2 regions of the Paenibacillus sp. FSL M7-0420 genome follow, and region 2 is predicted to be linked to the other one. Evidence: riboswitches for the same ligand, from Rfam matches in the RefSeq annotation. Region 2 holds a riboswitch; the other holds the start of a gene.

Region 1 (3,623 bases), 460 kb from region 2:
AGCAACTGAGCAGCACTAGTGCCTAGTACTTAACTAACCAGCTTCTGCCGCCGCGAACTTGTGCGGCAAGCCCTTGGCACAAGAGTCTTGGATTCCGGTCTTGAATCTTGGTCTTGAATTCTAATGTCTTGGAACTTGTTCTTTCCAGCCGCTAACTCAGCGGCGACGCCTTGGAACAAGCGGCACTTAAGAGTCTTTGAGCTTTTGAATCTTTCTCCGCCGCAACAGTAGGCGGCAACCAGGGATTCACTGTCGTGAAGGCAGGCTGCCGGCAACCAGGATTTCAACTGCTGCTGCCGCAAGTATAGCGCGGCAGCCCGGCCCCCTTGCCGCTACAACAAGCCGGCAATATCGGATCTTTAGCCGGGAGCTTCGCCTGCGGGCGAAGCGGATGTAAAAGCACAGCCTGTTATGAAATGGAGCGGAGAGGAATTTTGGAGCTGTAGGAGCGTTAGCGTCCGCCTTTGTATTTGGATTTCTACCGCGAGAAGCGGTTTTAATCAAGAAATCCAAATACAACAGCGGCCGTAAGCCCAAAATTCCTTGCAGCGACCCTCATAACAGGCGGGATTTTAAATTACAATTCCAGCAACAAGAAATACCCAATAACAATACGATATGGAGGGTTCACTATGAAACTAGTACTTCTATCAGGCGGCTCCGGCAAGCGGCTCTGGCCGTTGTCCAATGACTCACGCTCCAAGCAATTTCTGAAGGTACTGGAAAGCCCGGCAGGTGAACCGGAATCGATGGTACAACGGGTATGGAGACAGCTGGAGGAGAACGGCATGGCCGGGTCCTCTTATCTGGCGACCGGACGCAGCCAGGTGGAGATGATCCAGAGCCAGCTCGGCAGCGGGGTGCCGATCATCGTGGAGCCGGAGCGGCGGGATACCTTCCCGGCTATTGCGCTGACGGCGGCCTACCTGTATTCCATCGCGGGGGTGTCCCCAAGCGAGACCGTGGCGATTCTGCCGGTGGACCCATACGTGGAATCCTCCTTTTTCGAAACGGTGCTGCAGCTGGAGAACACCATGCTGGTGAGCGGGGCGAACCTGGCGCTGATGGGCGTAGTTCCCGAGCATGCTTCGGAGAAATACGGCTACATCATTCCAACGGGCGCAGATGCGGGAGCGAATGGTTACCTGCAAGTGAGCCACTTCCAGGAGAAGCCTGACCGTGTGCAGGCCGAGGAGCTGATCAGCCGGGGAGCGCTCTGGAACTGCGGAGTATTCGCCTTCCGTCTGGGCTACCTGCTGGATATCCTGCAGCGCAAAGGGCTGCCGCTGAATTACGAGGAGCTGCAGAAGCAGTATAAGCTGCTGTCCTCCATCAGCTTCGATTACGAAGTGGTAGAGAAAGAAGAGAACATCGTCGTGCAGCCTTATGCCGGATTCTGGAAGGACCTGGGTACCTGGAACACCCTGACCGAGGAAATGACCAGCAACCATGTCGGCAAAGGCTTCATCACCGCTGATTCCGAGGGCACCTGCCTCATTAACGAGCTGGATATTCCGATTACGGTCATCGGGGCGAAGGATCTGATTATCGCCGCCAGCCCGGACGGCATTCTGGTGACACACAAGGCCGAGAGTCCGCGGATCAAGGAAGTGCTGAAGACTTTTGAACAAAGACCGATGTACGAGGAACGCCGCTGGGGACACTACAAGGTGATCGATTATGTGAAATATGATGAAGGCAACGAGGTGCTGACCAAGCGGATTTTCATCAATGAGGGTAAAAATATCAGCTATCAGCTGCATCACAAACGCAGTGAAATCTGGACCTTTGTCAGCGGCGAAGCAAGCATTGTGATTAACGAGAAGATGCACAACGTGAAGGCAGGGGATGTGGTGCGGATACCGGAAGGGACCAAGCATGCCATTCTTGCTCTTACCGATGTGGAGTTCATTGAGGTGCAGACAGGCTCTGAGCTGGTAGAGGAAGACAATATCCGTATTACTCTGGACTGGGAGGATATCGCTCTACATCAGTTCATTTCTTAGGTCTAACTTATCTATTTAACCAATTGTTACAATTTTAAATCAGGTATTGAGAACTATTTTTTAGACAAATTTTGTTTTTACTCTACATTAAATTTGCATATCGACGATACTTACGGTAAGAGGGATTGATCCTTCCAAAACGACAATGGCAAACCTAATCGAAAGATAGGGACGCAAAGCTATAGGGCCTTCGCAAGAGTGGCAGCCTGGCTACCGAAAGGAAGAGAATATTGTGAAAACTTACCGTAAGTCTCGTTTGCTCTGCGCTGTGCTGTCGCTGGCCGTGGTATTGTCTGCTGTACCCGTGGGATTGGGAATCGCCCCGTCCACTGTCAAGGCTGCCTCCTCTACAGGAGCGCCCGTGAACCCTAATGCCTCAGCCGAGGCGGTCAAGCTGCTGAACAATCTGTATGATATCTCGGGAAATGGAATTATTACAGGGCAGCATGACTATTTCGAGAGTCCGGATGAGCTGAGCAACAAGCTAAAGGGAACAAGCGGACAATACGCCGCACTGCATGGTTATGAGCTTGGAGCAATCGGTGGACAGAGTGAGAGCGGAGTCGCTGCACAACGCAAAAATATTGTCTGGAGTGCAACGAACTGGTCCAGAGCGGGCGGCATTGTCGCCATGACCTTCCACCAGAACCTGCCGGGCACCAAGTACGAATGGTCCAATGTGCAGAAGTCAATCAGCCAGGCACAATTCAACAAATACGTAACCCCCGGTACTACAGAGTATAATGCGCTGATCACCGATCTGGATAAAGTAGCCGTCTCTCTGAAAAGCCTGCGGGATGCCAAGGTTCCCATCCTGTGGAGACCGTACCATGAAATGAACGGCGGCTGGTTCTGGTGGGGGAAGAAAGATAATTTCTCAGCTCTATGGAATATTATGTATGACCGTTTCGTAAACGTTCATCAATTAAATAATCTGATTTGGGTATGGAACCCGAATGCGCCGAATGCCAACTCTGATCCCTATGCACGGACTTATCCGGGTGCGGACAGAGTGGATGTGCTGGCAGCGGATATATATAATAACGACTACTCGAATAAATATCATGATGATCTGACCAGCCTGGCTGGCGGCAAACCGATCGGCATCGGCGAGAACGGTGAAATGCCGAATATCTCGAAGCTGAAGCTGACCCAGCAGAATTACGTGTTCATGATGAACTGGGGCAAGATGCTCTATGAGAATAACAGCACGGCTACGATCAAGAATTTCATGAATGACAGCTACACACTGACCCGTGACCAATATAAGGCCTGGACTGCTCCAGTGGCGGCCCCTAAGCCAACCGCAACACCGACGCCTACAGCAACACCAGCGCCTACAGTAACACCGACACCAACGGCAACCGCAACGCCGACGCCAACAGCAACGCCAACCGCAACATCGGCACCAACCGTTGCGCCGATTCCGAAGCCGGTCCCAACCTCCGGTGATACGGAGAGCAAGCCTGGCCAGAATGGGTTGCTTGGAGAATACTTCAAGAACATGACACTCTCGGGGACACCGGTTATGGTGCGTAACGATGAGGTCATCAGCTTCAATTGGCGTCAGAGTACTCCTAATACCACACTCGGCGTGGACTACTTCTCGATCCGGTG
Region 2 (3,623 bases):
GGAATATGTGCGGGAGGAACGCTTCGCCGGGGAGACGAAATATCCGCTTAAGAAAATGATCCGCTTTGCGCTCGACGGAATCACCTCCTTCTCGCACAAGCCGCTCAAAATCGCCTCGTATATCGGATTCTTCCTGTCCTTCTCCAGCTTCATCTACCTGTTTCTGGTCTTATTCCAGAAAGTCTTCACCTCTTGGACTGTACCGGGCTGGGCCTCCATTGTCGGGGTTAACCTGCTGTTTAACGGCATTGTGCTGATGCTGCTGGGCGTCATCGGGGAATACATCGGACGGATCTATGATGAATCGAAGGACAGACCGCTCTATATCGTAAGCGAGACACGGGGCTATCCGGATGCCGAGACCGAAGACACGCGGAAGGAAAGCGACTATGCAAAATAAGGCCTGGAGCGCAGGCATGATCCAGTTTCTGAAATTCAATGCGGTGGGCCTGCTTAACACGTTCATTGATTTTGCGGTATTTACCCTGCTGCATTCCCTGGGGATGCTCAACACCCCTGCACAGATTATTTCCTACAGCGCCGGGACGGCCAACAGCTTTGTCTGGAATAAGAAGGTGACCTTCAAGGGCCGGGACAGAGGAGGCAATAGCGGCTTTGACCGGATGCAGCTGGTGAGATTTATTGTGCTGAATCTGCTGGTGCTGGGCATTTCGGTGCTGCTGATTCATCTGCTGACTGACCGGCTGGGAGTCCAGGTGCTGATGGCCAAGGTGCTGGTTACCTTTATTACAGTAATCATTAATTTCTTTGGAAGCCGGAAGTGGGTATTCTAAAGAGATAGAGCGTATATCTTCCCCGTATTCTGCGGAGGCAGCACTTATTCTATATTGCGGAGGCGATTGTCATGCGGAAGTTATCCTATTTGATTATACTTGCCGGGGTCCTGATTATGCTCTACCCCAAAGGAAGCGAATGGTACGAGGACCGTCAGCAGCAGAAGCTGCTGGAAGAGGCTGAACAGGCCTATAGTGAAATCGTTCCTTCGGCTACGGCTCCTGCCAGCCAGGATCTGAGTAAGCCTTATGCGGAAGTCACCCAGCTGCTGGCGGAAGAGTCTGGTGCGGAAGAGCCGGTGCCCACTACAGCGCCCGAGATTGAAGTGGGAGGCAAGATCACCGCTATTATTGAAATCGATAAAATCGATCTGAAGCTGCCTGTACTGGAGGGCGCCAACAAGACCAATATGAAGCATGCAGCGGCGCATATGAAGGAGACAGCTCCGATTGGCGCGGTAGGCAATGCAGCGATTGCTGCGCATCGGTCAAGAACGGCAGGGCGGCTGTTCAACAGATTGGATGAGGTTGGTAAAGGGGATACCATTACTGTTATTACAAGCGGACAGGAATACAAGTATGTTGTATATGATGTATCTATTGTAGAGCCTACCGATATTTCGGTACTGAAGGGAAAGGATGACGATAAGATTTTGACCCTTATTACCTGTGATCCGCTAGTCAACCCTACCCACAGACTCATCATTCACGCGAAGCTGACCTGATTCTATCAGGACAAGGCGATAAAGGTCGAAAAAACATAAAATTTTAGTATATTTGTGGTGAAATCTAGCAATTGGGTCTTGCTAATAGATATAGATATGGTAAGATATAACTATGAAAGCTAATACACGATAAACGGCAAACCTATCGAAAGGTAGGGACGCAAAGCTACAGGGCCTTCCCGTCATGGATGGCAGCCAGTTACCGAATGAAGAGGCTTTTTTTGTTTGTTTTCATTCTGGATCTGTCATTATGTGGTAGTAGATTGGACAGATAAAGCTTATACGATAACGGCAAACCTATCGAAAGGTAGGGACGCAAAGCTAAAGGGCCTTCCCGTAAGAATGGCAGCCAGCTACCGAAAGGGGTTTTATCCATGAAGAAGTTTTATTTAATGCTGATTACGCTTTTTGTGATCGTCACTTCCGTGCAGACAGGCACTGCTCAAGCAGCAAATGCAGATTCAAGCTGGTTAAATGTTGGACAACTTGATCAAGGGATTATCGGGGTTTCGTACGATGTTCCTAAGGACAAGAAGATGAAGCTCATGATTACCAAGGACAATAACAGCTATACTTACAACTTATACACTTCCAAACCGACCGAGACGTTCCCGCTGCAACAAGGTAATGGCTCTTACAAGGTCTCCGTTCTTGAGAATACTACCGGCAACAAATACAAAGTACTATCTTCCGAGACTGTATCTCTCTCCATGAGCAATGTGAATGCCGTATATTTGAGCTCTGTACAGAATGTAAAGTGGAGTTCTTCCGATAAATCCGTTCAAAAGGCAGCACAGCTTACAAAGGGTCTGACCACAGATGCAGACAAAGTTAAGGCTATCTACAATTACATCGTAGCTAACGTGAAATATGACTACTCTCTGGCCAACAGTGTAAGCACGGATTATATTCCGAACAACGACAACACACTGGCTACCAACAAAGGGATCTGCTACGATTACGCTTCCTTGTTCGCTACTATGCTCCGCAGTGAAGGGATTCCAACCAAGTTGGTTATGGGGAATACAAGCTATGTAACTTCATACCATGCCTGGAACGAAGTGTTCCTGAACGGCAAATGGGTGACGATTGATACTACAGTGGATGCAGGTCTGGGCAAGAAAACAGCAACAACAGAACTGGTCAAATCAGCAAGCAAATATACTGCAGCGAAATTCTACTAAGAATAGCTGTGAACTATAGCATTATCTGAGACTAACCCGCTTAATCATTAAGCGGGTTATTTTTATTTATATAAAGGTTGCTTTTTAATAGAAGGATAGGTTATTATAAATAAGCGTTGTTGGAGCGGCAAAGGAAATGAGAGATTACTTAAATAAGTGATTTCAAAAATAAAGCTTGCATTGCTCAGAAGAACGTGATATATTATAAGAGTTGCTGGTGACGATAACATCGCCGCTAACAACGAGCTTGATCTTTGAAAACTGAACAACGAGTGAGTATCTGGAGATCACTTCGGTGAGATCCAAAATTAGAGAATGTAAATTCTCGTCAGATGTTTCAAAATGAGCAATCGCTCTTTCTAAATACCAATTTGGAGAGTTTGATCCTGGCTCAGGACGAACGCTGGCGGCGTGCCTAATACATGCAAGTCGAGCGGAGTGTGAAAGGAAGCTTGCTTCCTTTCAGACTTAGCGGCGGACGGGTGAGTAACACGTAGGCAACCTGCCCTCAAGCCTGGGATAACTACCGGAAACGGTAGCTAATACCGGATAATTTCTTTTTTCTCCTGAGGAGAGAATGAAAGGCGGAGCAATCTGCTGCTTGGGGATGGGCCTGCGGCGCATTAGCTAGTTGGTGGGGTAACGGCCCACCAAGGCGACGATGCGTAGCCGACCTGAGAGGGTGAACGGCCACACTGGGACTGAGACACGGCCCAGACTCCTACGGGAGGCAGCAGTAGGGAATCTTCCGCAATGGGCGCAAGCCTGACGGAGCAACGCCGCGTGAGTGATGAAGGTTTTCGGATCGTAAAGCTCTGTTGCCAGGGAAGAACGTCCGGTAGAGTAACTGCTGCCGGAGTGACGGTACCTGAGAAGAAAGCCCCGGCTAACTACGTGCCAGCAGCCGCGGTAATACGTAG

What was found. Region 2 has a riboswitch for cyclic di-GMP ahead of MKX51_RS01625 (transglutaminase-like domain-containing protein). Riboswitches for the same ligand answer to the same signal wherever they lie in the genome.
Region 1: it holds a riboswitch for cyclic di-GMP, as region 2 does, so the genes downstream of both, MKX51_RS03565 (PA14 domain-containing protein) here and MKX51_RS01625 (transglutaminase-like domain-containing protein) in region 2, are expected to answer to the same signal.

The regions. Positions count from the first base shown of each region.
Region 1 covers NZ_JBBOCJ010000001.1:834,759-838,381, forward strand. The annotation lists gene MKX51_RS03560 (sugar phosphate nucleotidyltransferase) at 633-2,006, shown strand; cyclic di-GMP riboswitch class I at 2,144-2,224, shown strand; gene MKX51_RS03565 (PA14 domain-containing protein) at 2,239-3,623, shown strand, end outside.
Region 2 covers NZ_JBBOCJ010000001.1:378,491-382,113, forward strand. The annotation lists gene MKX51_RS01610 (glycosyltransferase family 2 protein) at 1-400, shown strand, start outside; gene MKX51_RS01615 (GtrA family protein) at 390-794, shown strand; gene MKX51_RS01620 (class D sortase) at 866-1,519, shown strand; cyclic di-GMP riboswitch class I at 1,645-1,726, shown strand; cyclic di-GMP riboswitch class I at 1,800-1,880, shown strand; gene MKX51_RS01625 (transglutaminase-like domain-containing protein) at 1,894-2,703, shown strand; rRNA gene MKX51_RS01630 (16S ribosomal RNA) at 3,072-3,623, shown strand, end outside.